DNA from 2 places in the Bradyrhizobium sp. CCBAU 11361 genome. Region 2 is predicted to be linked to the other one. Evidence: riboswitches for the same ligand, from Rfam matches in the RefSeq annotation. Region 2 holds a riboswitch; the other holds the start of a gene.
What was found. A riboswitch is a leader RNA that binds a small molecule or an ion and turns the genes downstream of it on or off. The one in region 2 is predicted to bind ZMP and ZTP.

Region 1: it holds a riboswitch for ZMP and ZTP, as region 2 does, so the genes downstream of both, purH (bifunctional phosphoribosylaminoimidazolecarboxamide formyltransferase/IMP cyclohydrolase) here and glyA (serine hydroxymethyltransferase) in region 2, are expected to answer to the same signal.

The regions. Positions count from the first base shown of each region.
Region 1 is NZ_LBJZ01000189.1:114,082-129,296, forward strand. Features, by position in the region: gene XI08_RS29640 (MFS transporter) at 1-841, shown strand, start outside; gene purH (bifunctional phosphoribosylaminoimidazolecarboxamide formyltransferase/IMP cyclohydrolase) at 1,050-2,642, opposite strand; ZMP/ZTP riboswitch at 2,668-2,750, opposite strand; gene XI08_RS29650 (heparinase II/III family protein) at 2,810-4,528, opposite strand; gene XI08_RS29655 (RsmB/NOP family class I SAM-dependent RNA methyltransferase) at 4,688-6,034, opposite strand; gene XI08_RS29660 (DUF1674 domain-containing protein) at 6,223-6,417, shown strand; gene XI08_RS29665 (thermonuclease family protein) at 6,487-7,074, shown strand; gene XI08_RS29670 (L,D-transpeptidase) at 7,129-7,644, opposite strand; gene acs (acetate--CoA ligase) at 8,100-10,046, opposite strand; gene XI08_RS29680 (DNA topoisomerase IB) at 10,448-11,617, shown strand; gene XI08_RS29685 (SRPBCC family protein) at 11,629-12,084, opposite strand; gene XI08_RS29690 (adenylate/guanylate cyclase domain-containing protein) at 12,187-13,266, shown strand; gene XI08_RS29695 (EVE domain-containing protein) at 13,369-13,782, opposite strand; gene XI08_RS29700 (NAD(P)H-dependent glycerol-3-phosphate dehydrogenase) at 13,934-14,914, opposite strand; gene tsaD (tRNA (adenosine(37)-N6)-threonylcarbamoyltransferase complex transferase subunit TsaD) at 14,917-15,215, opposite strand, start outside.
Region 2 is NZ_LBJZ01000192.1:142,582-157,796, reverse strand. Features, by position in the region: gene XI08_RS32705 (c-type cytochrome) at 1-696, opposite strand, end outside; gene XI08_RS32700 (CHRD domain-containing protein) at 851-1,270, shown strand; gene XI08_RS32695 (cystathionine gamma-synthase family protein) at 1,367-2,650, opposite strand; gene glyA (serine hydroxymethyltransferase) at 2,799-4,085, opposite strand; ZMP/ZTP riboswitch at 4,120-4,205, opposite strand; gene XI08_RS32685 (cytochrome c) at 4,401-4,850, opposite strand; gene XI08_RS32680 (xanthine dehydrogenase family protein molybdopterin-binding subunit) at 4,975-7,284, opposite strand; gene XI08_RS32675 (acyltransferase family protein) at 7,676-8,869, shown strand; gene XI08_RS32670 (DUF1127 domain-containing protein) at 8,979-9,377, opposite strand; gene XI08_RS32665 (VOC family protein) at 9,745-10,143, opposite strand; gene murJ (murein biosynthesis integral membrane protein MurJ) at 10,290-11,819, opposite strand; gene XI08_RS32655 (DegT/DnrJ/EryC1/StrS family aminotransferase) at 12,120-13,271, opposite strand; gene XI08_RS32650 (Gfo/Idh/MocA family protein) at 13,323-14,327, opposite strand; gene XI08_RS32645 (mannose-1-phosphate guanylyltransferase/mannose-6-phosphate isomerase) at 14,512-15,215, opposite strand, start outside.

The sequences.
Region 1 (15,215 bases), on a different contig from region 2:
GGCGAATCCCGAGACCGGACGCACGCTGCTCGGTCTCACGCCGCTGTTCGGGCTTGATCCCGCCAGTCATCGGGGAGATCGCGCCGCCGGACCGCTGACCGGGTTGTGGTTCATCATCTTCGTGACGCCGATGTTCCTGTTCACGCCGGACTATCCGGCGAAGCGCCCGGTGCGCGAAGCGCTGCGCGAAGGCCTGTCGGAGCTGAAGCAATCGATCAGGAGTTTGCCGCAGCAGAAATCGCTCGCAGCGTTCCTGCTCGCCAACATGATCTACACCGACGGCCTGGTGTCGCTGTTCGCCTTCGGCGGCATCTATGCCGCGGGCACCTTCGGCTGGCACACGATCCAGATCGGCACTTTCGGCATCATGCTCGCGATTGCCGGCGCCCTCGGCGCGTGGCTTGGCGGCAAGCTCGACGATCGACTCGGGCCGAAGCGCGTCATTGCCGGCAGCCTGCTGATCCTGCTGCTGTCGGTGGCGGCGATCCTTCTGGTCGACAAGGACAGCGTGCTGTTCGTCAAGGTCGCAGCCCCCCAGCCCGGCGCGCCCCTGTTCTCGAGCGCCGCGGAGCGCGCCTATCTCGTGCTGGGCTGCCTGATCGGCGCTGCCGGCGGACCACTTCAGGCCGCCTCGCGCACGCTCCTGATCCGCCTCGCACCCAAGGATCGCATCGCCCAGTATTTCGGCCTGTTCGCGCTGACCGGGAAAGTGACGTCCTTCATCGGCCCGCTGCTGATCGGCGTGATCACCGCGGCGACGGCGAGCCAGAAGGGCGGCATGGCCGTGCTGGTCGTGTTCTTCGTCGCGGGACTGGGGCTGTTGATGCGGGTGCGGGAGTAGCTTCGTAGCCCGGATAGAGCGAAGCGCAATCGCCACACATCCGATGTCGTCCCGGCGCAGGCCGGGACCCATACCGCGTGATCTATCGTTGGCGCGACGCGGCTAGTACCGCGGACCAAACTACTCCCTGTGGGTATGGGTCCCGGCCCCCGTGCGCAATTGCGCACTAGGCCGGGACGACCCGTTGAGAGCTTAGTGCACCAAAAGCTCAGTGCCTGAAGTGCCGCGTGCCCGTGAACACCATGGCGATGCCGTGCTCGTCGGCGGCCTTGATCACCTCGTCGTCGCGCATCGAGCCGCCGGGCTGCACCACGGCGGTGGCGCCGGCTTCGATGCAGGCGAGCATGCCGTCGGCGAACGGGAAGAACGCATCCGATGCCACCACCGAGCCTTTGGTGAGCGGCTCGGCGAGCTTCAGCTCAGCCGCCGCATCCAGCGCCTTGCGCGCCGCGATGCGGGCTGAATCGACCCGGCTCATCTGGCCCGCGCCGATGCCGACGGTGGCGAGATCCTTGGCGTAGATGATGGTGTTGGACTTGACGTGCTTGGCGACGCGGAACGCAAACTTGAGGTCGCGCATCTCGGCTTCATCAGGCGCACGCTTGGTTACGACCTTGAAGGTCATGTCGTCGACCACGGCGTTGTCGCGGCTCTGCACCAGAAGGCCGCCGGCCACCGTCTTGGCGGTGAGGCCGGGCGCGCGCGGATCGGGCAGGCTGCCGGCGAGCAGCAGGCGCAAATTCTTGCGCGCGCCGATGATGGCGATCGCCTCCTCGCTGGCGTCGGGCGCGATGATCACCTCGGTGAAGATCTTCGTGATCTCGCGCGCGGTGTCGGCGTCGAGCGCGCGGTTCATCGCGATGATGCCGCCGAACGCCGAGGTGGAGTCGCAGGCCAGCGCCTTGCGATAGGCGCTGACGAGGTCGGAGCCCTCAGCGACGCCGCAGGGATTGGCGTGCTTGACGATGACGCAGGCCGCGGTGCGCTTGGCGTCGAACTCGCCGATGCATTCATAGGCCGCGTCGGTGTCGTTGATGTTGTTGTAGGAGAGCTCCTTGCCCTGGAGCTGCCGCGCCGTCGAGACGCCCGGGCGCTTGTCGGGGGTCGCATAGAACGCTGCGGTCTGGTGCGGGTTCTCGCCATAGCGCAGCGACTGGATCAGCCTGCCGCCGAAGGCGCGGAAATCGGGCGCGTCGATCTCGAGCTGCCGGTTGAACCAGTTCGAGATCGCAGCATCGTAGGCCGCGGTGCGCGCATAGGCCTTCGCGGCAAGCCGCCGGCGCAGTTTCAGCGTGGTCGCACCGTTGTTGGCGGCGAGCTCGTCGAGCACCGCCTTGTAGTCCTCGGCTTCGACCACCACGGCGACGTCGTCATGGTTCTTGGCGGCGGCGCGGATCATCGCGGGACCGCCGATGTCGATGTTCTCGATGCAATCCTCGAAGCCCGCGCCTTTGTCCACGGTCGCCTCGAACGGATAGAGATTGACGACGAGGAGATCGATCGGCGCGATGCCGTGCGCCTTCATCGCGTCTGCATGGTCCTTGTTGTCGCGGATCGCGAGCAGGCCGCCATGCACCTTCGGATGCAGCGTCTTGACGCGGCCGTCCATCATTTCAGGGAAGCCGGTCAGCTCGGAGACGTCCTTCACCTTGAGGCCGGCCGCTGCGATCGCCTTTGCGGTGCCGCCGGTCGAAACCAGTTCGACGTCGTGCGCGGCAAGCGCCTTGGCGAATCCGATCAGGCCGGTCTTGTCGGACACGGAAAGCAGGGCACGGGTGACGCGGCGGGGGTGGTCAGTCATGAGCAAGATCCTCTGTCTTAAGGAGTGTCTATGCCCAGGCGCGCGGCGTCTTAAGTCCCGCGCTTCCCGATGGTGCTCCATCCAAGGTCGCCAGTCGCGCGAGCGAGCGCTCGATAGCAGCTTTCGGCCATTTTCACAACGATGAGATGGGGCCGAATCGTGCGCTTCTACAGCGGAAGTTCCGGCTCGCGCCGGGCGTTGCGGCGGGCATTGGTGACCGCGGGCGAAGCGGTGGAGCGGACAAAACTCCAGCGGATCGAGGGCGCCTGGCGGGCATCCTGCCGGATCACGATCTGCGCGGTGCGGCGGGGGCCGTCATTGCCGGCCAGGAACACGCTGTCCTCGAGATCGACCTTGTCGTCGAGCGCCTCGAAGGTCCAGACGTCGCGGTTCGGCAGCACCAGCATGACGCCGCGGGCATCCGACAGCCGGCTCGCCTTCACCGCCGAATGCAGATGGAAGCGGACCGCGAAATCGGCATCGGCGCCCTTGAAACGTCCGCCTTGCGGCGGCGACAGCGTATCCTCGCCGTCGATGCGCGCCCCGTCATTGGCGATCATCAGGACGCGGCGATGGATCGCGCCGAATTTGGCGAGATAGCCGTCATGCGACGTCGTGAGCAGCGTGCCGTTCTGCACGATTTCGCGATAGCTCTCGACCTCGACGGGGCCGCTGGTGACAGGCGCACCATGCAACAGCCGCTTCATCGCCGACATCTCCACGAACTGGCATGAGGAGGTGTCGTGATAGGTCAGCGTCGAATGCGCCGCCGTGCCGCGCGCGAACGGCCGCCAATTGTCACGTCCCGTGGTCGGCATGCCGCAATTGGTGACGATGCGGCTGATGCCGGAGGACAATTCGAACGACAGGCAGCCGGCATGGGCGTCGTGGCTGACGCCGGCCGGCGGCGGCGGGCCGGTGTCGATGATCAGCGTGGTCTGGCCGGCATCGAGGCGCTGGAAGCCGGTATGCGGCATGTTCGACATCGGCGCGCCGTGGGTGTCGTCATAGGCGAGCAGCGTCGCGAGCAGGTCCGAGGGCGTTGCGCTCATGCCGTTGAACAGCGCGAAATTGCCGTCGCCGTGCCGGAAGAAGCGCAGCATCGGCATCATGCGGTCGATCGCGTTGAGCAGCGCCGGCGGCGGCGCGATGTTGCGCGCGGCGAAGGTCTGCCGCAGCGGCAAGAGGTCGATCAGGAGTTCGATCAGCGCGCCCGGATTGCGGGAGATGTGTCCGCCGTCGGGCAGGATCTGCCGCTGCAACTCGTCCGAAAGTTTTTTCGAGGCGCTGCGGATGTGTCGCGCCTGGTTGGCGAGGCAGAGCGTCGTGTAGCAAAGCGCGATCAGCACCTGGAGCTTCGGCACCCCGTCCGGGATGTTGACCATGGTGTAGCGCAGGAAGCGGATCTCGCGGGCCAGCGCGCGCAGATAGCGGCGGTAGAATTTGTTGTCGGTGTCGTTGAGCACCAGGGGCGCCTGCGACAACAGCGAGATCACGCGCCGCGCCAGCACGTCGGCGCGCCGCGCGACGGGGCGGCGCTTGTTGGCGGGGTTGGCGATCCAGTCCTCGACCAGCGCGCGCGCATTGGCGCGCGTCAGCGCGGTGTCGGCGGCGCGCAGATGACGCAGCCAGCCGAAGCCGAGCAGCGCAACCTCCCAATCCTCCGACGGCGGCTCGAGATCGAAGATCGAACGGCCTTGGCAATTGACGATCTTGCCGGCGAAGACGAAACGGCCGGCATAGATCTCGGCGGCGCGGGTGGCGTCCGCTGTGCGCAGATCGTGCGGCGCGATGATCAGGCGGTCGGTGCGGCCGGGCCAGACCCGCGACAGCGCAACGGAACCGCCGCTCGCGCGCGCGAGCATGTTCCGCGCGAAGCGGTTCATCACCAGCGTCGAGATACGTCTGCGTTGAGCGACCGACACGCCTTGCCTTGAAGGGGGAGAGGAGGATTCCGACGAATCCTTATTAATCCCAAAATCGGCCGTCTGACACCACCTTGAACGGCGGGAATCAACGTCGAGTTTGTAAAAACCAGTGCAAAATCAGGATTTAACGAGCCGGGCGGCGAAGAATCCGTCGAGCCCGCCGAGCTTGGGATCGGCGTTCGGCAGATGGCTGGGCAGGGTGCGCAGGTCACCCTCGGCGGTGATGATCTCGGACAGCCCCGAGACCTCTGATGCCTCGATCGGGAGGCGGCGAAGAGCAGGCTCGGCGGCCAGCAGCGCGGCGATGGCGTGCTCGCCCTCCTCGGGTTCCAGCGAACAGGTGCAGTAGACCAGCGTCCCACCCGGCTTGAGCAGCGCGACCGATTTTCGCAGCAGCCGCTGCTGGAGCGCGGTCAGGGCGGCGATGTCGGACTCCTGTCGCAGCCAGGCCACGTCGGGATGACGGCGGATCGTGCCGGTCGAGGTGCAGGGCGCGTCGATCAGGATACCGTCAAAACCTTCGGCAGGGCCGGCCCATTCCGCGGCGTCAGCGACGACGGTCTCGGCCTGGAGCGACAGCCGCGCCAGATTCTCGCGCAGCCGTGCCACCCGGGCAGGCGAGCGGTCGACCGCCGTGACATGCGCGCCCGCGTGCGCCAGTTGCGCGGTCTTGCCGCCGGGGGCGGCGCAGAGATCGGCAATGGACTTGCCCTTGATGTCGCCGAACAGCCGGGCCGGCAACGCGGCGGCGGCATCCTGCACCCACCATTGTCCTTCGGCGAAGCCGGGCAGCATGGTCACCGAGCCATGCAGCAGCATCCGCACCGTCCCCGTCGGCAGAGTCTCGCCATGCAGGCGGCTCGCCCATTGTTCGGTGTCCGACTTCACGGTCAGATCGAGCGACGGCTCATGGCCGAGTGCCAGTGCCATGTTCCTTGCGGTCGCCTCGCTATAATGTGCGCTCCAGCGCGCCAGCAGCCATGGCGGCAGGTCCAACGATTGCGTGGCAACTTCCTCGACCAGCGCCTGGCCCTCGCGCGCACAGCGGCGCAGCACGGCGTTGACGAGGCCGGCGTAGCGCGCAGCGCGCCGGTCGGATTGCACGAGGCGGACGGAGAGATCGACGGCGGCATGATCGGGCACGTCCATCCAGAGGATCTGGGCGGCGCCGATCAGCAGCGCGCTCTGCGCGCGCGGTGCGTCGGAGGGAATGCCCTTGTCGAGCAGGCGGGACAGCACATGGCCGAGCGTGCCGAGCCGGCGCAGCACGGTCGCGACCAGGCGGCGCATCAGCGCGCGGTCGCGGTCGGCCAGCGTCTTCAGTCCGGGATGGGCGCCGCCGCCGTCGAGCTGGTCGTCAAGCGTGCGGTGCTTGTGCAGGACTCCGTCGACGATGTCGGCGGCAATCCGCCGCGCCGCAAGACCAGGCACTTCGGATGGTGGGGCGAAACGTTGAGATGGCATGCGGAAGTAAGGTTCTGAGCAAGCGGCAGTTCCGCCGATATGGGCGCATGCCTTGAGAAAGCGATATCTGGCACGCGAATATGCCAAATGTAAGAATGGCCTCTCGCGTTTACAGCCCGCCGTGACCATTTCAGCAATGCGTTATTGGGCGTCGCACGCCGCGTGATCCTGCGCTAGGAACCTCGACGATGAGTGACCAGCCCTCCGTTTCCGATCGCAAGCAGCTCACGCCGGCCGCCCAGCGTGCGCTGGCCGAAGCCGAAGCGCGCCGGCAGGCGGCTGCCCACGCCGAGGGGGCGCCGAAGGAATTGCAGGGACCGAAGGGCCCTGAGCCCACCCGCTACGGCGATTGGGAGCGCAAGGGTATCGCCTCGGACTTTTGAGGCTGTCTTTTTAGGCTGCCTTTTTAGGTTGTCTTGCCGGATCGCCCGACTCAGCCCTAGCGTGCACGGATGCCGCGTTTCGATCCCAGCCATCCATACCGGCCCTCATACAGTGGCTCGCCGTTCGGCCGTCACTTTTCGGGGCTGTTGCCGTGGATGTTCGTGGTCGGGATCGTGGTGGCCGTCGTGCTTACGTTCCGGCACGGGATGAACTGGCCCTTCCCGCATGCGACCGACGGTCAATCGCGAGATGCCGAGATCATTTTGCAGCAGGCCAATCCGGACATCCGTCAGCCGGTCGACGTCATTCGCACGATCGACGGTGATACCTTTCTCGCTCGCGTGCATCAGCGCGATGGACGCGTTCTCGTCGCGCGCGTTCGCCTGCGCGGTATCGACGCGCCCGAGATGAAGGCGTCCTGCCGGGAGGAACTGGACAAGGCCGAAGCCGCCACGGACGCGCTACGCAATCTGCTCGGCCAGGGCGGCGTCACGATCACCAATCTCGGCCCCGACAAGTATGGGCGTGTTCTCGCCGACGTCGCGACCAAACGCACTGCCAACGTCTCGGCCGTGCTGCTCGCGGGTGGCTATGCGCGCAGTTACAATGGCGGCCATCGCGACGGCTGGTGCGGGCGCAGCTGGCGCTTCTGGTAACAAAAAAGCCGCGTCGAATGACGCGGCTTTCGCTGTCTTGTCCTGATCCTTCGATCAGCGCGTCACGACCACCGTCGTGCCGACGGAGACGCGGCTGTAGAGATCGGTGATGTCGTCGTTGAGCATGCGGATGCAGCCATAGGAGACGAAGCCGCCGACCGAGCCCGGCACGTTGGTGCCGTGGATCGCATATTCGCCGCCGGCGAGCGTCATCGCCGCAACGCCCATCGGGTTGCGCGGCGAGCCGCCGGGAATGACGTCGGGAAGCTGCGGCTTGTCGCGCTTCACCTCGGCGGGCGGCGACCAAGCCGGATTGCGATATTTGCCGTCGATACGGGTCGTGCCGGCCCACTGCTTGCCGGACTTGCCGACGCCGACCGGATAGCGCACGGCGTGGCCGTTATCGAGAATGAGATAGAGCCGCCGCTCGTTGGTCTTGACCACGATGGTGCCCGGCGAATAGTCGGCCAGGTGCGCCCCCACCATTTCCGGCCGCGCCTCCGCCGCCGTTGAGATCAAGATCCCCGCCCCGATGGTGGCCGCCAACGCCACCGCAATCCTCATCGACATCGATGCTCGCCTTCCGTTGCCCCGAACGGGTCGTCCAAATCTACGCAAACCCGGCAATTGCCCGCTCGCCCACACAGTATTAACCGCGCCCGTTAACCGGATGGTTTCCACGCGCGGCCGCCGAGGGCCAGCCGGCACGGGAACAAAGGAAATGTTCGAAATAAAGTAAATGACCTGAAAACAACACTTGGCGGGAAAGATACGGCCATGCCGGCACGCGCCCTGACAAGAGCGTTAGGGTGTGAACGGCTGTTGTTTCGGGGGCGTGGATACAACCCGGAAGTGGCGTCGTGTCCCGGACGCGGCGCGGCACAAAGTGACGCGACGCAGAGCCGGGACACGGCAAGCGGCATGGGCCCCGGCTCTGCGTCGCATCGCTACTGGACGATGCTTCGCATCGCCTGGGAAGCGCTACGCCGCGTCCGGGGCACTCAAGCGAACTTTACGCCGACTTGTTACGCCGACTTCTTGTTCTGCCGGTTCTTGACGAGGTCGTCGACCACGGCGGGATCGGCCAGGGTCGACGTGTCGCCCAGGCTGCCCGGCTCGTCCTCGGCGATCTTGCGCAGGATGCGGCGCATGATCTTGCCGGAGCGGGTCTTGGGCAGGCCCGGCGCGAACTGGATCTGGTCGGGCGAGGCGATCGGGCCGATCTCCTTGCGCACCCAGGTCACGAGCTCCTTGCGCAGATCGTCGGTCGGCTGGACGCCGGCCATCAGGGTGACATAGGCGTAGATGCCCTGGCCCTTGATGTCGTGCGGGAAGCCGACCACGGCCGCTTCCGAGACCTTCTCGTGCGCCACCAGTGCGCTCTCGACTTCCGCGGTGCCCATGCGGTGGCCGGAGACGTTGATGACGTCGTCGACGCGGCCGGTGATCCAGTAATAGCCGTCGGCATCGCGCCGACAGCCGTCGCCGGTGAAGTACTTGCCCTTGTAGGTCGAGAAATAGGTCTGCTCGAACCGGGCGTGGTCGCCATAGACCGTGCGCATCATGCCCGGCCATGACCGGGTGAGACAGAGATTGCCGGTAGTCTCGCCTTCCAGAACCTTGCCGTCGGCATCGACGATTTCAGGCACCACGCCGAAGAAGGGCTGCGTCGCCGAGCCCGGCTTCAGCTTGGTTGCGCCCGGCAGCGGCGTGATCAGGATGCCGCCGGTCTCGGTCTGCCACCAGGTATCGACGATCGGGCAGCGGTCGTCGCCGACGACGCGGTGATACCACTCCCACGCCTCCGGATTGATGGGCTCGCCGACCGAGCCGAGCAGGCGGAGCGAAGCGCGCGAGGTCTTCTTCACCGGCTCGTCACCGCTCTGCATGAGGGCGCGGATGGCCGTCGGCGCGGTGTAGAAGATGTTGACCTTGTGCTTGTCGATGACGTTCCAGAAGCGCGAATTATCCGGATAATTCGGCACGCCCTCGAACATCAGCGTGGTCGCACCATTGGCCAGCGGACCGTAGAGAATGTAGCTGTGGCCGGTGACCCAGCCGACGTCGGCGGTGCACCAGTAGATGTCGCCGTCGTGATAGTCGAAGACGTATTGATGCGTCATCGCGGCATAGACGAGATAGCCGGCCGAGGTGTGCAGTACGCCCTTGGGCTGGCCGGTCGAGCCTGAGGTATAGAGGATGAACAGCGGATCCTCGGCGTGCATGTGCTCGGCCGGGCACTCGGTCGTCACCATCTTGGCCGCGTCGTGGTACCAGAGGTCGCGCGACGGATTCATCTCGACACTGCCACCGGTGCGCTTGACGACGACGACCCAGTCGACGCCATCGGCTTTAGTGAGCGCGGCGTCGACATTGGCCTTCAGCGGCACCTTCTTGCCGCCGCGCAGGCCTTCGTCGGCGGTGATGATCACCTTGGATTGGCAGTCGTTGATACGCTGGGCGAGGCTGTCGGGCGAGAAGCCCGCGAACACCACGGAGTGGATCGCGCCGATCCGCGCGCAGGCCAGCATCGCATAGGCCGCTTCCGGAATCATCGGCAGGTAGATGGTGACGCGATCGCCCTTCTTGACGTTGCGGGTGCGCAGGATGTTGGCCATCCGGCAGACCTCGTCGTGCAGCTCCTTGTAGGTGATGTGTTTGGACTGCGAGGGGTCGTCGCCTTCCCAGATGATTGCGGTCTGGTTGGCGCGCTTGTGCAGATGCCGGTCGATGCAGTTATGGGCGACGTTGAGGACGCCGTCCTCGAACCATTTGATCGAGATGTTGCCCGGTGCGAACGAGACGTTCTCGATTTTCGTCGGCGCCTTCATCCAGTCGAGGCGCTTGGCCTGTTCGGCCCAGAAACCGTTCGGGTCCGAGATCGAGCGGGCGTACATTTCCTTGTACTTGGCCTGGTCGACCCAGGCGCGCTTCGCCCACTCCGCCGGGACGTCGTAAATCTTCTCGGACATTGTTTCCCTCCAGATGCGGCAAGCCGAACACAAGCGACCGGCGAGCCGACTTGATCGTTAAACCGATTATGCGTCGGGCTAACCGGACCCGACAAGGTGCACAAGCTGGACCTTCGGCGAGCGGCCGGCCATGCGGAGGATCAAGGTGCGCAGGCCGGCTGTCGCAAATCTGAAACAGGCCGGACGGCGCCTTTTGGCCCTTTACCCAGATCTCCGGAACAGGCCCGCGCAGAGCCCCATGCGCCCTTTGGAGGTATTTAGGAACCGCCTCTCACTGATTCGGGACTCGCAATACGGTTCGGAACACCCTAAATGGCCAACCCGGGTCCAAAGAGACCCCCAGGAACAAACATCAGAACAGCGGCATTGACCGGTAACAGGCAGGGCTAAGGCGTAACACTATGATGGATCAGCAGAATCTCGGGACGATGCGGCCCGCTTCCGCCGATCCTTCCGCTATTGCGCTGGCCAAAGCCCTCGGACAATGGCCGAAACCGGCCGCATCAGCGCGTCTCAGCCCGAAAAAGGTCTTCGACGCGGCGCCCGCGGCGACGGTCGAGGCGCTCGCCAGGGAGCTGGGCCTGCGACTCGGCGACCAGAACGAGCTGACCATCCGCCGCATCAGGCGCGGCAAAGGCTATTCCTTCGTCCGCCCCAACGGCGCGCATATCCGCGACGCCCGCACCATCCGCCGGCTCCACGCCATGGCGGTGCCGCCGGCCTATCGCGAGGTGCGCTACTCGGCCGACCCGAGCACGCATCTCCAGGCCGTGGGACGCGATGCCGCGGGCCGGCTGCAATATCGCTATCATGCCGACTGGGAGAAGGTCCGCGAGCACCGCAAGGCGCATCGCCTGGAGAAGCTCGTCGGCGCGCTGCCAAAGATCCGGCGCAAGGTCTCGGCGTTCCTGTCGGGCGACGAGCCGACGCGCGAGTTCGCGCTCTCCGCGGTGATCGAATTGATCGCGCGCACCGCGATCCGTCCCGGCAACGAATCCTATGCCCGCCTCAACGGCACCCGCGGCGCGACCACGCTGCTGAAGTCGAACGTGACGCTGGAAGACGATTGCTTCGTGCTGACCTTCAAGGCGAAGGGCGGCAAGGCAGTGCGCAAGGAATGCGACGCGGCCAAGCTGGTGCGCGCCATCGGCATCCTGCGCGGCGTTCCCGGCAAGCGCATGTTCCAGTATCGCGATGCCTACGGCATCGTGCGCGCGGTCAACACCACGCAGGTGAACGCGTTCTTGCGCGAGATCGCCGGCATCAAGATTTCGCTGAAGGATTTTCGCACGCTGATGGCCTCAGCCGTCGTGGTGGAATCGCTGTCGCGGATCACGCCGGCGACCAGCCAGCGCGGCCGCAAGAAGCAGGTGCTGGACGCGATCCGTGCCGCGGCCGACAAGCTCTCCAACACGCCGGCGATCTGCCGCAAGAGCTATGTCCACGACACCATCGTCACCGCCTTCGAGGATGGCATCCTCGAGCGCTTCGCCGCGACCATGAAGGGCCAGCGCTCGCAGGCGAGGCGTGAGCAGCTTTTGGCGCAGGTGGTCGCGACCGCGGCGGTCTAAGCCGCCCGTCGCTACATCTTGTCTGAAACACCCTTGTCGGGACCGGGATCGTTGCCTGCGGCTGCGGTGGTGAGTCGCTCCAGATAGTGCGCCCAACCCTTCGCGTGTGCGGCGGCCTGTTCCTCGGTCGGCAGCCCGCTATGGGTCATGCGCAGCAGCGTGCCGCCGTCGCGCTCGATCAGGTCGATCTCGATCAGGCTCGAGCCGGGCGGCACTTCCTGGCCGCCCTCCCAGCCAAACGTGTAGGCCAGACGATGCACCGGCACGACCTCGCGGAAGGCGCCGCGGGCGGCGCCGCCGCGCGGGCCGACGCCCTTGAGCAGATAGAGCCCGCCGGGATGCAGCTCCGTGGTCGCGTCGGAACCCATCCAGCTCAAGATCTTCTCGGGATCGGTCAAATAGGCGAAGACGGTGGCACGCGGGGCTGCGATCTGGGTCTCGCGTCGCACTATGAACGGTTCGGGCATCGGCGATCATCCCTGGATTGACATTGGCACATGGCGGCGGCCGAGCGGTACGTCAAGGATTGCCTCGTGACAAAGACGGCCTGCCTTCGCCATGATCGGGCCATGCACCTCGCTCCGACCCTCGCCTGGCTCGTCGATGCCGCCTCCGATAGTCCCGGAGCCGACCGCCTGCTTGCGGAACTCGGCGCGCACCTGGTCGCCGACGGCGTGCCGCTTGCGGCAGGCAGCCTGACGCTGGAGGTGCCACACCCGCTGATCGCGAAGCGGACCTGGCTGTGGCGAGCCGAGAACGGCGCGGTGATCGAAGCGCTCGGCTTTGCACCGGGCGGATTGGCGCCCGACCCGCCCAACGATGCCGGTCGCCGCTGGCTCCGCGGCATTGCGGACGGTGCCGTGCACGAAGATGTCGTCGGGGGGTCCGATGGGCCATTGCTCGGCTGGATCGGACCGCGTCCGTTCACCGCGGATGAAATCGAGCAACTGCGCCAGGCTGCGCGTTTTGCCGCGACGCCCCTTGCCGTGCTCGCTGCGCGCGACACGTTGCGGGCGACGCTGGATGCCTATCTTGGCAAGCGCAGCGCCGCGCGGGTGCTGGCGGCACCGCTGCGGCGCGATCTCGGCGAAACCATTCAGGCCGCGCTGCTCTATGCGGACCTGCGCGACTTCACGATCCTGTCGGAAACCACGCCGCCGGCCCAGGTCATCGCGGCGCTCGACGCCTGGTTCGACCGCATCGCCGGTGCCGTCCACGCCTTTGGCGGCGAGGTGCTGAAATTCATCGGCGACGGCGTGCTCGCGATCTTTCCGGTGGTCGAGGCATCACCGCGCCGGGCGTGCGATGCGGCCTTGCGCGCCGCTAGCGCGGCCAGGGCCGGGATGGCCCATCTCAACAATGAGCGCCGCAACCAGGGCCTGCCGCCGCTGTCGTTCGGCGCCGCGCTCCATCTCGGCGAGATGCTGTGGGGCAATATCGGCGCCGCCAACCGGCTCGATTTCACGGCGATCGGTCCCGCCGTCAATCTCGCCAGCCGGCTCGAGGGATTGTGCAAGCCGCTTCGCGAGACCGTGCTGGTGTCGGGCGCGCTCGCCGCGGAGACGGACATGGCTCTCGTTGCGCTGGGATCGCATCCGCTGCGCGGCATTGCCGCGCCATGCGAGGTCTTCGCGCTGCCGGAGACGTGAGCTCGGGTATCGTAGCCCGGATGGAGCGAAGCGTAATCCGGGATCGTGCGGCGTGAAGACTTTCCCGGATTGCGCTTCGCTCCATCCGGGCTACGGCAGCGACTACATCCCGCCCATCTTGCAGACGAGCTTCCACTCCTCCGCCGTCACCGGCTGCACCGACAGGCGCGAATATTTCACCAGTGCCATGTCGGCGAGCTTCTTCTCAGCCTTGATCGCGACCATCGTCACCGGCGTCTTCAGCGGCTTGTCGGCCTTGATGTCGACGCAGACGAATTTTTCGGTCTTGTCGGTCGGATCGGGATAGGCCTCCTTGATGATCTCCGCGATGCCGACGATCTCCTTGCCCTCGTTGGAATGATAGAAGAACGCCTTGTCGCCCTTCTTCATGGCGACGAGGTTCTGGCGCGCGGTGTAATTGCGCACCCCCGTCCAGGCTTCGCCCTTGGCGCCCTTCGCCACCTGCTGATCCCAGGACCACACCGACGGTTCGGATTTCACCAGCCAGTAGTTCATCGCGCGCCCTATCCGTTCGTCATGGCTGGGCATAGCCGTCCGAAGGACGGCGTCGCTTCCGCTTGCCTATGCCCGGCCATCCACGTCTCTGCTTCCGTGTTCAATATCAAGACGTGGATGCCCGAGACAAGAGCAGGCATGACGGAAGATGTCATTCCTCGGCCTTGAACGGCCGCGTCAACAGCCCTTCGATCGCGGCGTCGATCGTCAATTTGTTGTCGAGGATGGCCGCGACCGCTTGCGAGACCGGCATGTCGACGTTCCGTGCGGCCGCGAGCTCGACCAGCACCGGCGCGGTGAATGCGCCCTCCGCAAGCTTGCCCGCCGGCGCCGCCTCGCCGCGGCCGAGCGCGATGCCGAGCGCGAAATTGCGCGATTGCGCGGTCGAACAGCTCAGCAGCAGATCGCCGAGGCCGGAGAGGCCCGAGAGCGTTTCCGTGCGCGCGCCGCAGGCGCGGCCGAGCCGTGCCAGCTCGCTGAAGCCGCGCGTGGTCAGCGCGGCGAGCGCGGAGGCCCCGAGGTTGCGGCCGACCACGATGCCGGCGGCGATCGCCAGCACGTTCTTGGCGGCGCCGCCGATCTCGACGCCGCGGACGTCGGTGGAGTGATAGGGCCGGAACGTCGGCGAGCCCAACGCCTGCACCAGGCTGCTGGCCAGCTCTTCCTCCTTCGCCGCCAGCGTCACAGCCGTCGGCAGGCCGCGTGCGACGTCGTCGGCAAAGCTCGGGCCCGACAGGATCGCCGGCTGCGCGTGCAGCGCGGCTTCGGCGATCACGTCGGTCATGAATTTGTGGGTGCCGTGCTCGATGCCCTTGGCACAGGCGACGACAGGCGTCTGCATCGTCAGATGCGAGGCCAGCATGTTGACGGCGCCGCGCAGATGCTGCGCCGGCGTTGCGATCAGAAGCATGTCTGCGCGCGCGGCGAGCGCCAGCTCGTTCGTCACGACAATTTCCTGCGCGAGCCGCACGCCGGGCAGCCGTGGATTGTCGCGGGTCGATGCAATCCGCGCCGCATGCTCGGCGTTGCGGGCCCAGAGCGTGACGCTTCGCCCGGCCCGTGCTGCCACCATCGCCAGCGCCGTGCCCCAGGCGCCCGCTCCGATCACCGCAACGGACTGGAACGCGGTCATCGCTAGAATCCCGCTCGCGTCTTGCCGTAGCCCGCGGGCGCTGTCGCATTCGCGTCGAGCAGCCAGCGTGCGCGGGGCTGAGCTTCCATCGTGTCGGTCATTCCCAGCGCGAGGCGCTCGGCGCCGGCCCAGGCGATCATCGCGCCGTTGTCGGTGCAGAGCGCGGGCGGCGGCATGATCAGTTGCGTCCCGGCCTGCCGCGCGACGTCGTGCAGCGCGCCGCGGATCGCCTGATTGGCGGCGACGCCACCGGCGGCCACGAGCGCACGCGGTGCGCCGAACTGTTCGCGGAAAAGTCTCA
Region 2 (15,215 bases):
CACCCACCCCTCGCCTTCCGGATTGGGCCCGCCGGCGAAGCGCTGCGCGGTGATGATGCCGCCGAGCAGATTGCGCGGGCCATGACACTCCGCGCAATGGCCGAAGCCGTTGACGAGATAGGCGCCGCGATTCCATTGCGGTGACTTCGCGCCGTCGGCGACGATCGGCTTGCCGTCCATGAACAGCAATTTCCAGATGCCGACATTGCGGCGGATGTTGAAGGGGAACGGCAGGTCGTGGTCACGCACCTTGCCGGACACCGGCGGCAGCGTCTTCAGGTAGGCGAAGAGATCGCGAACGTCGTCGACCTTCGCCAGATGGTAGGACGTGTAGGGAAAGGCCGGGAAATAGTGCTTGCCATCGGGCGACACGCCGCGCATCACGGCGCTGACGAAGTCGGCCTCGCTCCAGCGCCCGATGCCGTCGGCGGGATCGGGGGAAATGTTGGGTGCATAGAACGTGCCGAATGGCGAGCCGAGCGCCAGGCCCCCGCCCAGCCGCAATCGGTCTGGCTGGTTGGGCACGGCATGGCAGGATGAGCAGCCGCCGACGTTGAATATCTCCTGCCCGTTGGCAAGATCCGGCGCGCGGGACGGCAACGGCACGGCCGATGCAGCCGGCGCGGTCAGCCACCAATAGACGCCGAAGCCCGCAACGGCGGCCATCAGCATGACAAGAATTGTTCGTCGCGGCATCGAGGTATCCCATGGAGATCAGGCGAACTTACGGATTCGGCGGTGGCTGCTCCAGCCACGAATAATTTAGATGGTTTGAGCCCGATCCGGGAATAAACTCGGACGCGCACTGTTTGCAGGTTCATAGCAATCAGGCGTCAACAGGGAGAGACCCATGAACAGAGCACTTTTTGCCACGCTGGCACTCGGAGCTGCCGTCGCGTTCGCCGCCCCGGCCAGCGCGGAGAAACTGAAGGCGACGCTGGATGGCAAGTCCGAAGTGCCCGCCACCACCACCAGCGGCACCGGAACGGCCGACCTGGACTATGACGCCGCGAGCAAGAAGCTCTCCTGGAAGGTGACCTATTCGGGCCTCTCCGGCCCCGCCACCGCCGCTCATTTCCACGGGCCGGCCGAGGCCGGCAAGAACGCCGGCGTCGCGGTCGCGATCCCGAATGCGGCGTCGAGCCCGGTCGAGGGCTCTGCAACCCTGACCGATGCGCAGGCCGCCGATCTGCTGGCCGGCAAGCTCTACGTCAACATTCACACTGCGGCCAACCCGGGCGGCGAGATCCGCGGTCAGGTGACGAAGTAAGCTTTAGCGGCGGCTTCGTCGGCGAAGGCCGGGTGCTGGAGAGGGCGCCCGGCCGTTTCGATTCACGAGAAGCATTTGAAATCAGTCGCCCGGAGCTTAAGCCGCACTCAGCGCCTGCGCGAGGTCGGCGATCAAATCCGACGGATTCTCGATGCCGATCGACAACCGGATCGTGGAATCGAGAACGCCGATTTTCTGGCGGATATCGGCGGGAACACCGGAATGGGTCATCGTCGCAGGCAGGCTGGCAAGCGACTCCGTGCCACCGAGGCTCACCGCGAGCTTGAGGATTTGCAGCGCGTTGAGGAATTTGACCGCGGCTTCCTTGCCGCCGACGATGTCGAACGAGAACGTGGAGCCCGCCCCCAGGCACTGCCTTGCGAACACGCGTCCGGCCGGCGAGGCCTCTTCATGGTGACCGAGATAGTGGACTTTCGCCACCTTGTCGTGATCGCGCAGGTAATCCGCGACGAGCCGCGCATTCGCATCGGCTTTTTCCATCCGCAGGCTCAGCGTCTCGAGCGAGCGGTTGATCATCCAGCAGGAATGCGGATCGAGCTGGGTGCCGATGGCGCCGCGCAGCGCCTTGATGCCCTTCATGATCGCCTTCGAACCGAGCGCGGCGCCCGCGATCAGATCTGAATGACCGCCGACATATTTGGTCAGCGAGTACAGCGAAAGGTCGGCGCCGTGCTCGATCGGCCGCTGAAACACCGGCCCGAGCAGCGTGTTGTCGCAGGCGATGATCGGCGTGTGTCCCTGGGCCTTTCCGATCGCGTCGGCGATGCGGCGGATCATCGCGACGTCGACCAGGCCGTTGGTCGGGTTGGCCGGGGTCTCGATCAGGATCATCGAAACGCGGCCCTTGCGCATCGCCTCCTCCGAGGCCTGCTTGACCGCCGTCTCGTCGATGCCGTCGGCAAAGCCGACGGCGCCGATCGACAGGCGCGCAAGCGTGTTCGTGAGCAGGGTTTCCGTCCCGCCATAGAGCGGCTGGGAGTGCAGGATGACGTCGCCGGGGCGGACGAAGGCGAGGATCGTGGTCGCGATGGCCGCCATGCCGGAGGAGAACAGCGCGCAGCTCTCGGTGCGCTCATAGACCGCGAGCCTGTCCTCGACGATTTCGCTGTTGGGGTGGTTGAAGCGCGAATAGACCAGGCCCGCGCCCATGCCTTCCGGCGGCTCGCGCCGGCCGGCGACGAAATCGAAGAAGTCCTGCCCGTCCTCGGCCGTCCTGAACACGAAGGTCGAGGTCAGGAACACCGGCGGCTTGATGGCGCCTTCCGACAGCTGCGGATCGTAGCCATAGGTCAGCATCAGCGTTTCCGGATGCAGCATATGGTTGCCGATGTGGGTCTTCGACGGAAAGGGTTTTACCATGGCCAGTCTCGCTGTTGACTAGGATCCGCGCCGCGCGTTGGAACTCCAAACATCGTGAGGCAATCGGGAGCGAGATGCGCCGGCATCCAGCAGGTCGAATCAACGCCGCGGCGGCTCGACCGAAGATAACCACTCTGACAACGATCCGTCAGGCCTTCGGAACAGAATTTGCTCCGGACACTACGCCTGGAACGGGAAAAGCCCGGCACATCTCGACGCACTCCGACCTGAGGCGCGCGACGACCTCATCGTTTCCGTTCGCCTGCAGAGCCGCCGCAATGAACTCGCCGATACGACGCATTTCGGGTTCTCCCATGCCACGCGTGGTCGCCGCCGGTGTCCCGAGGCGAATACCGCTCGGCCTGAGCGGCGGGCGCGGATCGTCCGGAATCACTTGCTTGTTTGTGGTGATGGCGATGGCATCAAGCACATCCTCGGCTGCCCGCCCGTCCAGTCCGACGGACGCGACCGTATCGACGACCATCATGTGATTGTCCGTCCCGTCCGTGACCAGCTTCATCCCGCGCTCCATCAGCGCGCCGGCAAGAACCTTCGCGTTGCGCAAGACCTGCCGCGCGTAGACCTGGAAATCCGAGGTTGCCGCCTTCTTGAGCGTGACGGCAATCCCGGCCACGACGTTCATGTGAGGTCCGCCCTGCAGACCGGGAAATACGGAAGCATCGATCCGACCGGCGTTTTCTTTCCGGCACAGGATGATCCCGCCACGGGGGCCGCGCAGTGTCTTGTGGGATGTCGTCGTCATGACGTCGAAGCCGGCATCAAGCGGATTGCGCATGACATTCGCGGCAACCAATCCGCCATAGTGGCTCACGTCAGCCATCGTGAGCGCGCCAACTTCGTCGGCAATACTCTTGAATGCCGCATAGTCCAGGTCGCGCGGATAGGAGCTGTAACCGCACAACACCATCTTCGGACGCGCTTTACGCGCAATCGCGCGCAATTCGTTGAAATCTATCGCGCCGTTTGACGGGGCCGTCTTGTAGCGAATGAAGTTGAACAAGCGCCCCATGTGGGACACCGGCGCGCCGTGGGTGAGATGACCGCCGTGGGACAGGTCCATGGCGAGAATGGTGTCGCCGGGCTCCAACAGGCCGAGATAGACGGCCTGATTCATCGGTGATCCGGAAAGAGGCTGAACGTTGGCGTGCCCGGCACGAAAAAGCGAGCAGGCCCGCTCGCGTGCGAGGTTCTCGATCTTGTCCGTATACTGCTGGCCGCCGTAGTATCTGCGTCCCGGATATCCCTCGGAATATTTATTGGTGAAGACCGATCCGAGCAGTTCAAGCACCTCCGGGTAGGTGTAATTCTCGGACGGAATCAGTTCGACGCCGTCCTGTTGGCGGCGCTCTTCTCCCGCAAGGGCGGCGGCGATCTCTTGATCGTTGATGGACAGTTCGTTGCGAAACGACGGCATGCTCGGGCTCCTCAACACGCTGTTTTTCCAGCAGATTGGTTGCCCAGGCGATCGGCGTCGAAACCCTTCGCGCTTCACCGTGGTCGATTCCACGTTAGCTCGCCAGTCGCGCGATAGGACGAATGAGCACGGAGACTCTTCGTAAAGTACAACTTAGCCGACCTGCGGACCTGCCGCAACTACCAGTTCCCGCAGGCCGTGCTGGTTGAGGCAACGTTCCGAGCCGCATGAGCGAAGCGACATGCGGGGCCACCTTCCCCGGATATCGCTGCGCTCATCCGGGCTGCGAGGTCGAGCGTGTAAAAAGTGAGGTGGCTACTTCAACTTCAGGCGATACGTCTCGTGGCAGTCGGAGCAACGATCGTTGATTGCGGTATAGGCGGCCTTGAGGCTCGCGACGTCGGTAATCTTGCCCTTGACCTGCGCGATCGCCTTCTGCACCGGCGGGATCTTGGAGTCGAAGTCGGCCTTGTTCTTCCAAACCTTCGGCGACGCTCCATAGGTCGCGTTCACCACGTCCTGCTTTGGATTGACTTCGAAGGTCTTGGCGATTTTGGCGACGTCGGTCTCAAGATTGGTGATCGCCTCGTCGACAGCCTTCTGGTCGTAGGGGATGTCACCCTTGGTCATCTTCAGGATGACCGTGTAGAGGCTCTTGGCCTGCGAGCGCATCAGATTGTCCTGTTGAACCGCGACCTCCTGCTGCGCCATCACGGCACCCGCGCCCAATAGCAGGGTCGTCGCGACAATCATCGTCCGTTTCATTGTTGGTTTCTCCGACTCGCAGATGCCTTGGGATTGGACCCTCCACCCGCTTCACGGGAGTCGCGGTCCATCCATGGATAGAACCCCGCGCGGGGCGTTTATTCCCGCGCGGGAGGATTGTGGCTTACAGGCTGTGACGGCGACGGTGCTCGCTGATCGCGATCCACACCCGCTCCGGGGTTGCCGGCATGTCGATGTGGTCGATCTTGTACTCGCGCCAGAGCCCGTCGACGATGGCGTTGACGACGGCCGGACAGGAGCCGATCGCGCCGGCCTCGCCCGCCCCCTTCACGCCCATTGGATTGGTCTTGCAGGGGACGTTGGCGGTCTCGAACACGAAGTCCGGACCGTCCGCCGCCCGCGGCAGCGCGTAGTCCATGAAGGTCGCGGTGATCAGCTGGCCGTCGCCCGCGCCGTAGACCACCTGCTCCATCAAGGCCTGGCCGATGCCCTGCATGGCGCCGCCATGGACCTGCCCCGCCAGCAGCAGCGGGTTGAGCGTCTTGCCGAAATCGTCGACGATCACGTAGTTGACGATCTTGATGATGCCGGTCGCCGGATCGATCTCGACTTCCGCCACATGCGTGCCGTTGGGATAAGTGCCGTCGGCGCTGGCGAAGGTCGCGCTGCCGTTGAGCTTCGACGGATCGGCGCCGGGGCGCTTGGCGAGGTCGGCGAAGGAGATCGAGCGGTCGGTGCCGGCGATCCGGATCACGCCATCGGTGATCTCGAGGTCGCCCGCGCTCGCTTCCAGCGCCTGCGCTGCGAACTCCTTCAGCTTCTTGCCCAGATCGCCCGCAGCGCGCTCCACGCAGACGCCGCCCGTGGGTATCGAGGCCGAACCGCCGGTGCCGAGGCCCGTGGCGATCTCGTCGGTATCGCCTTGACGGATGTGGACGCGCTCCGGCGCCACGCCGAACTGCTCGGCGACGATCTGTGCATAGGCGGTCTGGTGGCCCTGCCCGCTCGACTGCGTGCCGATCAGGACGGTGACGTCGCCATTGGGATCGAGGCGGACGTTGGCCGTCTCCTCACCCATCACGCCGCAAATCTCGACATAGCTCGCAAGGCCAATGCCACGGATCAGGCCGCTCTTCTTGGCCGCCTTGGCGCGCTTGGGAAATTCCTTCCACTCGGCGATCTCCATCGCGCGCTTCAGATGCGCGGCGAAGTCGCCGGAATCATAGACCTTGCCCGTCGCGGTCTTGTACGGCAACGCCTTCGGCTGAATGAAATTCTTGCGGCGGATGGCGTCCGGCGTCATGTCGAGCTTTCGTGCGCAGGCATCGACCAGACGCTCGATGACATAGGCTGCCTCGGGCCGGCCCGCACCACGATAGGCATCGACCGGGACGCTGTGGGTGAAGATGGTGCGCACCCGGCAGTGGAAGGCCTGGATGTCGTAGAGGCCCGGCAGCATGCCGGCGCCGCCATGCGGAATGTAGGGCCCGAAGGTCGACAGATAGGCGCCCATGTCGCCCATCAGGTCGCAATCCATCGCGAGGAATTTGCCGTCTTCAGTCAGCGCCATCTTCGCGGTGGTGACGTTATCGCGGCCCTGCGCGTCGCCCATGAAATGCTCGGAGCGGTCGGCCGCCCATTTCACCGCCTTCTTCAGCTGCCGCGCCGCAACCGCCATCAGGGCGTATTCGCGATACGGAAACAGCTTCGTACCAAAACCGCCGCCGACGTCGGGGCAGATCACCCGCATCTTCTCGGTCGGGATGTTCAGCACGTTCTGGCAGAGGATGTCGCGCAGGCGGTGGCTGCCCTGGCTGCCGACCGTCAGCGTCAGATGGTCGCGCTTGGCGTCGTATTCGCAGACCGCCGCGCGCGTTTCCATGAAGCTTGCGACCACGCGCGGATTGACGATGGCGATCTCGGCGACCGCATGCGCCTTGGCAAAGGCGGCTTCGGTCGCGGCCTTGTCGCCGATCGAGACGTCGAACAGCACGTTGCCGGGCTTGTCCGGCCAGACCTGCGGCGCGCCCTTCTTCACGGCATTGACGACGCCGGTCACTGATGGCAGCGGGCTCCATTTGACCTCGATCGCCTCGATCGCGTCGCGGGCCTGGTCGATGGTCTCGGCGACCACGAAGGCGATGGAATCGCCGACATGGCGCACTTCATCCTTCGCGAGGATCGGGTAAGGCGGGCCGGTGAAGGGATCGGTCTCGAGATTGAACAGGCACGGCAGATTGCCAAGATCCTTGACGTCGTCGGCGGTCAGGATCAGCGCGACGCCGGGCAGCGTACGGGCACGGCTCGCATCGATGGTGTATTTGGCATGCGCATGCGGCGAGCGCAGCATCAAGCAGCGGAGCGCAGCCTGCGGCGCGTAATCGTCAGTATAGCGGCCCTTGCCGCGGATGAGCGCGTCATCCTCCTTGCGCAGCACACTTTGGCCAACGCCGAACTTGATGGGAGCCGCCATTTTCTTATCCCGTCCTCATGGTTGTTTTGCGGGCATATTGCCGTGGAAAGAGTGGCAAGGCAAACGGGTTTAGCTAGGCGGATTGATCGCAGGCCGGGAAAAGCACCGCTCACACGCATAGCGAAGTTGCACCGAAAGGACGGAGTTCGCTCGTTTCCCGCGGAGGTCGCTGATCCTGCGCCCTCCTCGACACCCTCGGAAACCTCCTCGGAGGCCCCGCCACGCCATCATCGGGCCCCTCATTTTTCGATCAGACGGAGCTGGGGCGACCTGGCGGCGCAACGCGTTTCTTGAGAACCATCAAATTTGCCTGGCGGCAGACTGTTACGCGTTGTGCGTGCGGGCGCGAAACCACCCTCGTTCCGAAGCTCGTCCGCCTCTGGAGGAGAAGGTGTTCAGATTTCGTTCAAAGGTCGGCATGGCTTCGAACCTTCCGGATTGGCTCGATCTAGCGCGCGGGCTCGCAGCCGTCGAGGTCCTGATTTTTCATTCCTATCAACTCCTCTTCGAAGAACAGCTTCCCGGCGCAACCAATGACGGCCCCATCGTTCTCGTCTACTCTGTAATATGGGCCTTGAGCGGGCACGGCGTTGCGGCCGTCATCGTCTTCTTTGTGCTCAGCGGCTATTTGGTCGGCGGGCCGGCATTGGTGCGCGCGAAAAATGGCGAATTGAACGCCATAGATTACTTCTCCGCGAGAGCGTCGCGCCTTTATGTCGTGCTGCTTCCGGCGCTTGCGGTCTCCCTGTTGTTTTATCTGCTGGCCACGCAGTCGGACAAATGGCAGCCATTTGTTGCTTCCCACCAATATCTCCTTGCCGCGTCGGGACTGTTCTCGTCCAGCGTCAGTCCAGCCGCAGCCTTGTGCAACGGGCTGTTTCTTCAGACCATTGCCTGTTCGACTTACGCTGGCAATCTGGCGTTGTGGAGCCTGTCCAACGAATTCTGGTATTACGTCCTGATTTTCGCGTTGGTATCAGTTGGCAAGCGCCCAGCCTGGATTTTGGCGATCGTCGCGATCCTTGCGCTTTTCGTCGTGGCGGAGCGCGCTGATGTGCGCGGCTATCACACTGGACTGAAGTTCGCCTTCTATTTTCTGATCTGGTGTGTCGGCGCCCTCGTTTACGCCGTCGTGTTACCGCTGCGGATGTGGTTGCTCGGCCTTCTGATCTCACTGGCCGGGATTTATATCCTTCAGGCCAAAAGTCTCTTGCCCGGCTGGGCCGCGTATCATCTGACGGTCAGCATGCTCACCGCCGCGGCTATCCTGGGCATCGAGTTTACGAGACTATCGCTGCCTTCATCTTTGTATTTTGCGCGCGATATCGCCAAGTGGAGTTTCTCGCTCTACGCGATTCATTATCCCATCCTGGTCTTCCTCAATGTCAGCATTGCCGCCGAAAAACGCGAGTTTACAATCGGGTCGCTTGCTCTCGATGTGCTGTTCATCCTGTGCGGCCTGCTGGCCGCGTTCATCTTCTATCTCCTGTTCGAGCGACACACGGATGCTGTCAGGGCGCGGCTCCGGACCGTCATAGGAAAACGCCCGTCGAAGCCGCGGATGGAAAAATCCCTGGCTCCGTGACTCGACGGCCCACAGCATTATTCGCAGTTCGATAATGGCCCGCGGCATGCGTCGTCATGATCGTCACCTGTAATGGTGCGGGATCGCATAGGCCGAGCTTTATGATCGCTTACATCACCCCTCGGCTCCATAGGGCCGTGGCGCGATCCCTCAGCGTATCGATGGCGCGTTCAGGCGTGATGTAGTCGATCTCGCCACGCGTCAAGCCGATATCCATCAGCTCCCTGTCACTCAGGTCCTGCAATGTGACCCGTGGGCGCTGCTGCCGCTCCTGAAACGCATGCCAATATCGCCTGAGCAGGCCGAGGACGCTTCGCGTCGATGCGGCTGCTGGTCCGGCAGCATCGCCGTCCGACAAAGCGTCGTCCAGCGCTGCGGCAGACGCCTTGAGACGTGCTGCCAACGCATGGTCGATCGCGTCCTTGGCTTGCGCGATGGAGAGGTTGAGGCCGCGTCCTGCGGCATCGCCCTCAATTTCGGATGATATGCTCGTCAATTGTGGTGGCATCGGATGCTCCTGCTGTTGTGCCGGCAGGGAGCGTGGCCAAACAAAAGGCCCCGTCCGATGCCGGCGGGGCCTGGTGGAAAAGATGTCGTCGTCGAATTACTAGCGCGCGACTCCTTCCACGGCCCAGCCGAAGCGGGTCATGTGCGAGAAGTTGACGTTGCGCGTGCATTTAATCATGGGCGGCTCATACCATGGCAATCTTGCAAAATCAAGGGATGTGCGGCGGTCGGCTGCATCCTGGAGGCGAGTCCCTTGCTCCGGCCAATTCGTCCTTCGTAAAGCGGATGCGACCAATCCCGTGAAGTTCGCCGCAACCGCCTGCCCCAAGGAAGGATGGCGGCTCATCATCATCCTTGCTCGATCCGGATCATCGCGATCCAAACCGATTTTTGGCAGCGTCGCTGACTGGCGTGTAAAGACTCACGAGCGTTCCTTCCGGATCCCGAAACTGGGCCGTGCAATTTCCCCAGGGCATCATCTTCGGCTCATGCACCACCTCCACGTGATGCTTCAGCCTCGCAAATTCAGCTTCCACATCATCGACCTGGAATTCGACGATCGCGGTACGGTTGAGGGCAGGCTCCGCGCTCCCTTCCTTGAATAGCGCCACCGTCTCGACGCCACCAAGGGCGAGCGTTGCCGAAGGAGTGACGATTTCAGCGAATACCGGCGCCAGCCACTCGGCCGTTTTGCCGGTCACCTTCTCATAAAATTCGACGAGCGCCTTGATGTCTGCAGCAATCAGGCGCGTTGAAGCAAATCTCACAGTGTCGTCTCCTGTAGGTCTCCTGCCGCCCCGCGCGACGCCTGACCCGTAACGCCGTGCTGCTGACAGCATGGTGTCAGCAGCAATCCAGCATGCCGGCACTTTGCCGCGCAGCGTCACGCCACCAGGTTTACGGGTACATTCGCCTAACCGCGCACCAGCGACACCAGCCAGCTGCGGCCGAACAGGATGAGGATCGCGAGCGCGTAGACGATCGTGCCGCCGACGGCGAGCAGGGCCAGCGTCGCTTCGTCCCGGAAGGCATGCACGGAGGCAAGAGCGGCCGGGCTGAAGCGCGCAATCAGCCAGAACGCGGCGGCGAGGATCAATCCGGTCAGCAGGAACTTCGCGAGCGACATCAGCCAGGCGCGGTCCAAAACGAGAAAACCCCGCCGTACCGCGAAGAACAGCACCAGCAAGAGATTGGTCCAGACGCCGACGGCGGTCGCCAGCGCGAGGCCGATCTGGGCCAGCGATCCCATCAAGGCGAGTTTCAGGGCGACGTTGACGGCGATACCGGTCAGCGACGCGCGAACCGGCGTCGCGGTGTCCTTGCGGGCGTAGAAGGTCGCGACCGCGCTGCGGATCAGCACGAAGGGGATCAGGCCGATGGCATAGGCCGCGAGCGTCGCGCCGGCAGCGGCGGCATCGGCCTTCGAGAACGCGCCGCGGGCGAACAGCGCGCGCATGATCGCGTCGGGCACGGTGAGAAAGGCCGCGACGAACGGCACCGAGAACAGCAGCGTGAAATCGAAGGCGCGGCGCTGCGCCTTCATCGCGCCGTCATGGTCGCTCGCCGTGATCCGCCGCGACATCTCCGGCAGCAGCACCGTGCCGATGGCAATGCCGATGACGCCGATGGGCAATTGATTGAGGCGGTCGGCGTAATAGAGCGCCGACAGCGCGCCGGCGGGCAGGAAGGTCGCGATGATGGTGTCGGCAAACAGCGCGACCTGAGTGCCCATCGAGCCCAGCGTTGCAGGTCCGAGCGCTTTGAAAAAGCCGCGAACGTCTTCGTCGAGCTTGAGCGGCGCAAAGCGCGGCAGGCCGCCATGGCGGGCGAGATCGCCGGCCAGCAGGAAATACTGCAGGAAGCCGGAGATGAGGACACCCCAGGCCGCGGCATGGCCCGCGGTCGGAAACCAGACGGCAACTGCCAGCGTCATCATCATCGCGACGTTGAGGAAGATCGAGGCGGCCGCGGCACTGGCAAAGCGCTGCATCACGTTGAGCATGCCGCCATAGAGCGTCACCAGCGTGATCAGCAGCAGATAGGGAAAGGTGATCCGGGTCAGCTCGATCGCGAGCTTGCGCTGCTCGGCATCCTCGGAAAAGCCCGGCGCCAGAATGCTCATGGCCTGCGGCATGAACAGCCAGGCGACGATCAGCAGCACCACCTGCGAGGCCAGCAGCAGCGTGAAGATGCGGTCGGCGAACAGGTGTGCCGCCCCCTCCCCGCGCTCGCCATGGACATGCGCATAGGCCGGCACCCAGGCGGCGTTGAAGGCGCCCTCGGCAAAGATCGCACGGAAATGATTGGGCAGCCGCAGCGCCACGAAAAAGGCGTCGGCCACGGGGCCGGCGCCGAGGATCGCCGCGAGCATGATGTCGCGGGCAAATCCCGTCAGCCGCGAGAGCAGCGTGTATCCGCCGACTGTGAAGATACGTCCGAGCATGCGTCTCTTGTAGAGCCTAATCGGTCAATCGATAAGGCTCTTCAGCATGGCGAGATTAGGTCTAGGTGCAAGCTGCAGAAGGGTTTGCTCCCTCCCCTGCTTGCGGCAATTGCACATGAGGCGTGCGTCAGGAACGCCGACAGTCTCCACAGCGTCATGGCCGGGCTTGTCCCGGCCATCCACGCCTTGCCACGCACACAAAGAACGTGGATGCCCGGGCCTTCGCCTCGCCGAAGCGGCTTCGGCCGCGCAGGCGGGACAAGCCCGGGCATGACGACCAGCGCCGCAAACCGGCAAAAATCAGCCCGCAAGCGCGCCGCGGACGGCGGCGATGATTCGCTCCTGGTCGGCTTCGGTCAGGTAGGCGTGCATCGGCAAGCTGATGACGTCCTGCGACAGGCTCTCGCAAGCAGGCAGGCCGCCCTCGGCGACCGGATACTGCTTGTAGGCGGTCTGCTGATGCATCGACTTGCCGTAATAGATCGCGGTCGGCACACCCTGCGCCTTCAGCGCGGCGGCAAAGCCGTCGCGGTCGGTGCCCTCAGGGAGGCGGATCGTGTACTGCGCCCAGACCGAAGTATTGCCCGGCGCCAGACGCGGCACGGTGACGACGTTGGACAGGCCACGCGCGTAGCGCTCCGCAACCCGGTTGCGGGCGGCGATCTCGTCGTCAAAAATCTTCAGCTTCTCGATCAGGACCGCGGCCTGCATGGTGTCGAGCCGGCCGGTCAGGCCGAGGCGGACGTTGTCGTATTTGTCCACGCCCTGCCCGTGCACGCGGATGCTGCGCAGCTTGGCTGCGAGCTCGTCGTCATCGGTGAAGATCGCACCGCCGTCGCCGAAGCAGCCGAGCGGCTTTGCCGGGAAGAAGCTGGTGGCGGTGGCGAGCCCGAAGGTGCCGAGCTTGCGGCCCTTGTAGCTTGCGCCAAAACCCTGCGCGGCATCGTCGAGCACGAACAGGCCTTCGGCCTTGGCGATCTCGGCGATAGAATCGTGATCGGCGGGCTGGCCGAACAGGTCGACCGGAATGACCGCGACGGGCTTGAGGCCGGCCTTGCGGGCGGTGGCGATGCCGCGCTTCAGTGACTCCGGGCTCATGTTGAAGGTCGCCTCGTCCACGTCGACATAGACAGGCGTCGCGCCGGTCCGCGCCACCGGCGAGGCGGTTGCGATGAAGGTGAAGGACGGACACAGCACGGCATCGCCCGGCCCGACATTCATCGCCATCATCACCATCAGGATCGCGTCGGTGCCGCTGGCGCAGCCGATGACGTGCTTGGCGCCGCAATAGGCCGCGAGCTGCTTCTCGAGCTCGGCGACTTCAGGGCCGTTGACGAACTGGCAATGGTCGAGAACGCGCTTGACGGCGGCATCGAGCGAGGCGCCGAGCCGGCGGCGCTGCGAGCCGACGTCGATGAAGGGAATGGGTTCGGAGCGCAGATGCTGGTTCATGGCGCCTTGCTGATTGTCCTGCGAAGTTGGAGAAGCCGACATGGATGGAGATCAGCCGGCGACGCGGCGCGGGCCCTTGAGGGCGGCCGACGTCGCGGCGGGACGCGACGGCGTCTCCAGGCACTGCGTGGCGATCTCGAGGCTGGCGACGCCCTCGTCGCCGGTGACCGCCGGCGTCTCGCCGTGGCGTACGGCCTTGAGGAACGCGATCAGCTCGGCGCGCAGCGGCTCGTCGTGGCCGACGGGCAGATGCCGCATCGAATAGCTGCCGTCGGGCTTGAAGCCGAAGCACTCGGTGACCTGGCGCGTCAGGAGATCGCCCATCACGTATTTGCCGCGGGTCGCGACCGTGACGCTGCGCGCCTTGAACGGCGTCAGCCAGTTGGTGTTGATGTGAGCGAGCACGCCGTTGGCGGTGCGGAACTGCAAGAGCGCGATGTCCTCGCGCTCGGCGACCGCGCTCGACAATTGCGGCTGCACCTCGACGATGTCGGATTCGGTGAACCAGCGGATCAGGTCGATGTCATGCACGGCGAGATCGATGACGACGCCGACATTGGACATGCGCGGCGGGAACGGACCGACGCGGGTGATCGCGATCGAGAGGATGTCCTCGCCCGCGATCGCCTGCTTGACGGCGGCGACCGCCGGATTGAAGCGCTCGACATGGCCGACCATCAGCGTGACGCCGGCCTTTTGCGCGGCGGCGACGATCTCGCGGCCTTCCGCGACCGTGGAGGCGATCGGCTTTTCGACCAGTACGTGGATGTTCTTGGCGATGCAGGCGAGCGCGACCTCGTGATGCAGATGGGTGGGCGCTGCGATGGTGACGGCATCGACGCCGGCGGCGAAGAGCTGGTCGAGCGTCTCGAAGCCCTGGCAGTTGGCAAGCTCGCTGGTGCGCGTCAGGTGCGCCGGCGAGGGATCGACCACGCCGACGAGAGTGACGCCGGGAAGACCCGCGAGCACGCGCGCGTGGTTGCTGCCCATCACGCCGGCGCCAATGACGCCGACGCGCAAGCCTGCCTTGGCAGGTGCTGACCCTTTGGAACTCATTTGAGCAAACCCCGATTCAACGCAAATCCCCGGGCCGCTTCTAGCACGGGCGCCACATTTGTGGCGAATGCGCAGCTTCCGGTCCGGACACGATTTGATTCAAAAAGTTACACGTTCCCCGGGCCTTAAGCCGCTGAAAGATACCGCTCTTTCGGCCCGGGTCGCGTGATTCGGAGCCTGCTGGTTACGACCTTTGATAGTCGTCTTCAATCCGGATGATGTCGTCTTCCCCGAGATAGCTGCCGGTCTGGACCTCGATCAGCTCCAGCATGATCTTGCCGGGATTCTCCATCCGGTGCACCGCGCCCATCGGGATGTAGATGGACTCGTTCTCGTGCACCGTCTTCACGGTCTCGTTGACGGTGACCCGGGCGGCACCACGCACCACGATCCAGTGCTCGGCACGATGATGGTGCTTTTGCAGCGACAGCCGCCCGCCGGGCTTGACCACGATGCGCTTGACCTGGTGACGCTCGCCATTGTCGACCGACTGGTAGCTGCCCCAGGGCCGATGCACCTTGAGATGCTCCTCGGTGACCTTCGGCGCGACCGCCTTGAGCTTGGTCACGAGGCGCTTCAGGCCGTTGGCATCCTTCTGGCGCGACACGAGGACCGCATCCGCGGTCGCGACCACGACGAGATCGTCGACGCCCTCGAGCGCGACCAGCGCGGAATCGGTGGTGACGTTGCAGTTGCGGGAATCCTCGAACACGGCGGCGCCGTGCGCGGCGTTGCCTAGCGCGTCCTTCTCCGACAATTCCCACACCGCGTGCCAGGAGCCGACGTCGGACCAGCCGCATGACACCGGCACGACGGCCGCGCGCGAGGTCTTCTCCATCACCGCGTAGTCGATCGAGATCGCCTTTGCCGAACCGAACGCCTCCGGCT